Regions from separate parts of the Vibrio sp. SS-MA-C1-2 genome, predicted to be linked through region 1. Evidence: predicted binding sites of a transcription regulator. Region 1 holds the regulator's gene; each other region holds the start of a gene.
The links. Region 1 encodes CRP, which controls carbon source genes, mostly activating them, when cyclic AMP is high. Its sites were predicted from a motif close to TGTGANNNNNNTCACA; they were not measured.
Positions count from the first base shown of each region.

Region 2: the regulator CRP is predicted to act here: its motif matches at 975-990, upstream of typA (translational GTPase TypA).
Region 3: the regulator CRP is predicted to act here: its motif matches at 1,016-1,031, upstream of nagE (N-acetylglucosamine-specific PTS transporter subunit IIBC).

Region 1 covers NZ_CP090981.1:405,295-407,580, reverse strand. The annotation lists gene L0B53_RS06460 (porin) at 1-307, opposite strand, end outside; gene crp (cAMP-activated global transcriptional regulator CRP) at 905-1,537, opposite strand; gene L0B53_RS06450 (phosphoribulokinase) at 1,895-2,286, opposite strand, start outside.
Region 2 covers NZ_CP090981.1:693,741-696,026, forward strand. The annotation lists gene glnA (glutamate--ammonia ligase) at 1-569, opposite strand, end outside; gene typA (translational GTPase TypA) at 1,095-2,286, shown strand, end outside.
Region 3 covers NZ_CP090981.1:2,773,805-2,776,090, forward strand. The annotation lists gene nagE (N-acetylglucosamine-specific PTS transporter subunit IIBC) at 1-877, opposite strand, end outside; gene nagA (N-acetylglucosamine-6-phosphate deacetylase) at 1,369-2,286, shown strand, end outside.

The sequences.
Region 1 (2,286 bases):
AGTGTAGGCCTACGAATGCTTCATCACGAACAAATTTGTTATCTTCGTTATCTGCATCGCCGTCGATACCTAATTTACCGCCAACAGCAAGCATGTCGTTTACTTGGTACTTAAGACCGAAACCGAAATCAGCATCATCAATACGGATTTCTGCATCTAAATCTTTATCTTTATCTTGGTAGTATTGAACGTCTAAATCACCGAAGATATCAACAGTTACGCCATCTTTGTTATAAATTTCTGCAGCGTTTACAGAGCCTGCCGCTAGAAGAGCTGGTACGGCTAGAGCTAAAAGAGTCTTTTTCATGAGTTTCCCATGCCTTTATTAGTTATCGGAATGTCAAAAGCTAAATCGCTAAATGAGCATTCGTTCCATTTCCCTGATAACGATTGTTTTGTAAAAAACAAAAAGTGTTTTACTAACCAAAACAATCACTTTGCAGCTATATTGTCTGGTGTTTATAAAAGTGTCAAATAGTTCAAAAAAAATAATAAAAAAACATAAATGAATATAAAACAAGGACTTATTGATGAAAAATGATGTCTGATAAGTTATTTTGTTATTTTGCTATATATTGTTCTTTTGTCTGTTTTCGATATTTTATACTGGTAATTTTACTGGTTTTGAATTTATATATTGCTAGTAATCCCATTTATGGGTTTTAAAGTTTCATAATTGAATCTAATAATTTTTTTTCATAATAATAAAAATATTGTGATCTTAGTCGAATATTCAGGTGGTCTTTAGGTTTTTTTATACTTTATAGTTTGATTATTAATCAGTTTCTGAAGAGGGGATACTTATTTATAGGCAATAAAAAACCGCAGGCTAAGCTGCGGTTTTTTATTTAGTGAGCAAGATCCAATCAGGAGATCGTTATCTCATCTCTTTCTGTTTTGTCGGTTAACGAGTGCCGTAAACAACAATCGTTTTACCATGAGCTGAAATTAAGTTCTGCTCTTCTAGCATCTTTAAGATACGACCCACTGTTTCACGAGAACAACCAACAATCTGTCCGATCTCTTGACGGGTGATCTTAATCTGCATGCCATCTGGGTGAGTCATCGCATCAGGTTGTTTTGCAAGATTCAATAGTGTCTGTGCAATTCGTCCTGTTACATCTAAGAATGCAAGATCACCGACTTTTTGGCTGGTTGTCTGAAGACGGCTTGCCATCTGCGCCGAGAGTCGCATCAAGATATCTGGATTAACTTGAATTAATTGACGGAACTTCTTGAATGAGATTTCAGCGACTTCACAAGGCGTTTTAGCTCGAACCCAAGCGGTACGTTCTGCGCCTTCTTCGAAGAGGCCAAGTTCGCCGATGAAATCCCCTTGATTAAGATAAGAAAGGATCATCTCTTTACCTTCTTCATCTTTAATCAAAACTGCAACTGAACCTTTTACAATGAAGTAAAGTGTTTCAGCTTTTTCGCCAGCATGGATCAATGTACTTTTTGACGGATACTTATGGATGTGACAGTGAGATAAAAACCACTCCAAAGTAGGGTCTGTCTGAGGTTTGCCTAAAACCATATCTATTTATTCCTCTACATGATTTGCTTCGTCATCTAGCTATAATTCGAATGTCACTTATATTTCCTCTATTCAGAGCTGAAAGTGATATTTATCGTTAATAAGGTAGATAGCAAGTGTGCTGATAATTTACCGTAAGATTCTATCCTTTTTTGTAAACTATTTCTTGATTTTAATACGGCATAACTGGTTATTAATGCGTCAAAAATGTGCGTGGGATCACGAAGATTCATTTAAGTTACATTCAGAAATGTGAAGCCTATTGAAATAGCGAGTAATATTGATTTGACGCTCATCATTTTGGCACGCTTAAATTGCATTAATATAGACTTAAAGTAAGAACGGTACACGATTTACTTATAAGTGAATACTGCCATGAGTGATTAGTTTCTCAATTAATGGGCGCATAATTAACTCCATCGCAAAGCTCATTTTGCCTCCTGGTACCACTAAGGTATCGTGACTTGAGACAAAAGAGCCTTCAATCATCGCTAACAGGTAAGGAAAATTGACCTGTTTTATTCCTCGAAAGCGGATTACCACAAAACTTTCATCAAGAGTTGGAATCGCAGTCGCATTAAGTGGATTAGAGGTATCAACGGTTGGAACCCGTTGGAAGTTGATGTGAGTTCTCGAAAACTGTGGCGTAATGTAGTTTAAGTAATCATCCATTGAACGAATAATCGAGTCTTGAACGGCTTCTGCAGAATGACCTCGTTCTCGAATATCTCGAACACTCTTTTGAATCC
Region 2 (2,286 bases), 290 kb from region 1:
TGAGCTGAATCTACTGGTGCTACTGGGAAGTAACCACCTTTAACGCCTGGACGGTGACCTTTGTTACCATCTTCGTACTCAGTACCTGAGTTCCATGCGGCTTCTTTGTCATCAACTTTGAAGAAAGTACCCGACATATCAGTAGAGAAGCGAACATCATCAAATAAGAAGAACTCTGGTTCAGGACCGACTAATACCGTGTCAGCAACACCAGATGCGCGCATATACTCTTCAGCACGTTGAGCAATTGAACGTGGATCACGATCATAACCTTGTAGTGTTGCAGGCTCTAAGATGTCACAACGAATGTTTAGTGTGACATCTTGAGTGAATGGGTCTAATACCGCCGTTGTTGAATCTGGCATCATTACCATGTCTGATTCGTTGATTCCTTTCCAACCAGCAACAGATGAACCATCAAACATTTTACCTTCTTCGAAGAAGTCTTCATCTACTTGGTGAGATGGAATAGAGATGTGTTGTTCTTTACCTTTCGTATCCGTGAAGCGTAAATCAACAAACTTAACTTCATTCTCTTCAATCATTGCTAGTACGTTTTCAATCGACATTTCGCATAACCTCCAATGTTAATTCTATATGGCGCTAACTATTTACTTTTACACCGGTTAAAGCCCATGTATTGCGACAAATAGATAGTAAATTTAAATTATTTTTTATACTTACTACCTATAAAGCATAAATAGTGCCAACTTTTTAAGTCCTTTATTTATAAGCAAATATATTAAAATTCATCAAGGTGTAACCTCTTTTTTGCACTGTTTTGAATCGCTACATGGATCATTTTGGTGCATCTTTGTGATGATAATATAATGCTTGATGTAAATATAAACCGAAATAAGGTAGACTAACAGCCTATCATCACTATTTTTTCTCACCATTGTCGATTTAAATTGCGTTTTTTTTCGCAAAATTGAATATTTTTTCTACAATTAAACTGAAAATTAGTAAAATCAGGTGACTTAAATCACAATTTACTAGGTTTTATTTTAAAATCTGGTAAATTATGGTCGCTTTTTTAACCAAGTTGCGAACCATTGTGGCGAGCACACCACGTTCTGAGTGAAATTGAATCCATGTCTACTTCTCAAATAGATAACTTAAGAAATATTGCAATTATTGCCCACGTTGACCACGGTAAAACAACGTTGGTAGATAAGCTACTTCAACAATCTGGCACATTAGAAACTCGCGGTGAAGTTGAAGAACGTGTAATGGATTCCAACGATATTGAAAAAGAGCGTGGAATCACCATTCTCGCAAAAAATACTGCAATTCGTTGGAATGATTACCGCATCAACATCGTTGATACTCCGGGACACGCCGATTTCGGTGGTGAAGTGGAACGTATCATGTCGATGGTTGACTCTGTACTTCTAATCGTTGATGCAGTTGATGGCCCAATGCCTCAAACTCGCTTTGTAACTCAAAAAGCGTTTGCTCACGGCTTGAAGCCAATCGTTGTTATCAACAAAATTGACCGTCCGGGCGCACGTCCTGATTGGGTTATGGATCAAGTATTTGATCTGTTTGATAACCTTGGCGCGACAGATGAGCAGCTAGACTTCCAAGTTGTTTACGCATCAGCACTGAATGGCTGGGCTACCCTTGAAGAAGGTGAAGTTGGCGAAGACATGGAACCACTATTCCAAGCGGTTGTTGATACTGTTGAAGCACCAAGCGTTGACTTAGATGGTCCGCTACAGATGCAAATCTCTCAGCTTGACTACAACTCTTATGTTGGTGTTATCGGTGTAGCACGTGTTACTCGTGGTTCGGTTAAACCAAACCAGCAAGTGACTATTGTTAGTGCTGATGGTAAAAAACGTAACGGTAAAGTCGGTACGGTATTAGGCTACCTTGGTCTTGAGCGTCATGAGATTGAAGAAGCAACAGCGGGTGACATCATTGCAATTACTGGTCTTGGCGAGCTAAAGATCTCTGATACCATTTGTGATATCAACAACGTTGAAGCTATGAAGCCTCTTTCTGTTGATGAACCAACAGTAACCATGACTTTCCAAGTAAACACTTCTCCTTTCGCAGGTAAAGAAGGTAAGTTCGTTACTTCACGTAACATTCTTGAGCGTTTACAAAAAGAGCTTGTACATAACGTTGCACTACGTGTTGAAGAGACTGAAGATCCGGATAAATTCCGCGTATCTGGTCGTGGTGAACTTCACCTATCGATCCTTATCGAAAACATGCGTCGTGAAGGTTATGAGTTAGCAGTATCTCGTCCAGAAGTAATCCTTCGTGAAGACGATG
Region 3 (2,286 bases), 700 kb from region 1:
AACCAGCTGCGATCATGATAGATGCCACTTTTTCTTTATTTTCTGGCTTAGCCGTATGGTAGATAGCAAGTGCCGCACCCGGTAGACCAAACATCATGATTGGGAAGAAACCAGCTTGGTACATACCTGTAACACCAGGGATACCAACACCTTCAGCGATTGATTTAGCACCGCCAAGGAAGTTAGGAATATCGTTAATACCCGCAACGTCAAACCAGAATACTGAGTTTAGTGCGTGGTGAAGACCAACAGGGATCAATAGACGGTTAAAGAATGCATAGATACCTGCACCTGTTGCGCCAAGACCTTGAATACTTTCACCAAAATGTACTAGACCATTATAGATAGAAGGCCAGATGTACATTAGAACGAATGCTAAAAGGATACCTGCAAAAGAGGTTAAAATTGGAACTAAACGTTTACCACTGAAGAAAGAAAGGGCTTTATGAAGCTCAACTTGTGAGAAACGGTTATAAATTTCAGCCGAGATAATACCAACAATGATACCAACAAATTGATTCTGGATTTTACCGAATGCAGCTGGAACTTCAGATGCCGCGATTGCTTGAATTTGAGCAACAGCGCCTGGAGAAAGTAGGGTTGTCACAACATACATCATGACTAAACCAGCCAGTGCCGCTGCACCATCTTTATCTTTAGATAGACCATAAGCAACACCCACAGCAAATAGCCATGACATGTTATCGATGATAGCCGCACCAGATTTAATTAAGAACGCAGCTAATGCACTATCGCCACCCCATGCTACCGGATCAATCCAGTAACCAATACCCATTAATATTGCTGCTGCAGGAAGTGTAGCAACTGGCACCATTAATGCGCGACCAACTCGTTGTAAGTACCCAAGAATATTCACCGTAAATCCCCCTTTTGGCTTTCTTAGATTATTTGTATTTCTATAAATTATGTCTATTTGTTAAATGTATTAAGCTTTATTAGATTCAGAGCTAGTGTAAATGGTTTAATTATCATCGCAAATTAAATCACCTGTAAATGTGATTTTAGTCACCAAAAAAAGTGAAATAGGAAAAAAAACCTAGTCATAAAGGGAAACTTATTTTATCATTAAAAATAACATTGCGACATCAGAATACTTTTATTGAAACTTTTTTTAAATGATAAAAAAGCACTGCCCTTGATGATTTAACACTTTGACCTCATCAATGAATTACTTACTAAACAGTGTGTTAATAAAGGGGTTTACAGAGTTCTATTTCACGATAATGTTCGCATACCTAATTTAATCTAGTTGATTCACAGCGACTCTTTACGCTTCAGTAGCCAGTAAATTTGAATCAGCTAATAACAAATATTTAGTAACAGCCCAATTTTGAGGAAATGATACTTATGAGTCATTCAACACATTATGCACTGACCAATGGACGCATCTATACCGGCTATGACGTACTTGATGATCATGCCGTTATTATTAACAATGAATTAATCGAAGCCATTGTTCCTGTAGCCGAACTTTCTGCCGAATTAGCCACTGTTGATGTACAGGGTGCAAATATTACTCCGGGGTTTATTGATCTGCAGCTCAATGGTTGTGGTGGTGTGATGTTTAATAATGATATTAGCCCTGACACATTAGCAACCATGCACCAAGCTAACTTGAAATCAGGTTGTACAAGCTTCTTACCGACATTTATCACCTCTTCTGATGATGGAATGAAAGCCGCGATTAAAGCAACCCATCAATATCAAGCGCAACATAAAAATCATACGTTAGGTGTTCATTTAGAAGGCCCGTACCTCAATATAGAGAAAAAAGGGATTCACAGCGTAGATTATATTCGTGAACCTGATGCGGAGATGATCCAATATATTTGTGATCATGCTGATGTCGTGGCTAAAATCACTCTTGCGCCAGAAAAATGCCCAACAAAATACATTAAACAGTTAGCTGATGCTGGTATTGTGGTTTCTGCTGGTCACTCAAATGCAACCTATCAAGAAGCTCGCATCGGGTTTAGTGCAGGGATTACCTTTACCACTCACCTATTTAATGCCATGACCTCTATTGCGGGTCGAGATCCAGGTTTAGTCGGTGCCATTTATGACAGCAGTGAAGTTTATAGTGGTGTGATTGCCGATGGCTTTCATGTCTCTTATGCAAACATTCGTCTAGCCCATCGAGTTAAAGGTGAAAAATTAGTGCTTGTTTCTGATGCCACGGCTCCCGCAGGTGCAAATATTGACTCTTTTGATTTTGTAGGAAAAACGGTTTATTACAAAGATGGCAAATGTTTTGGTGAAGATGGC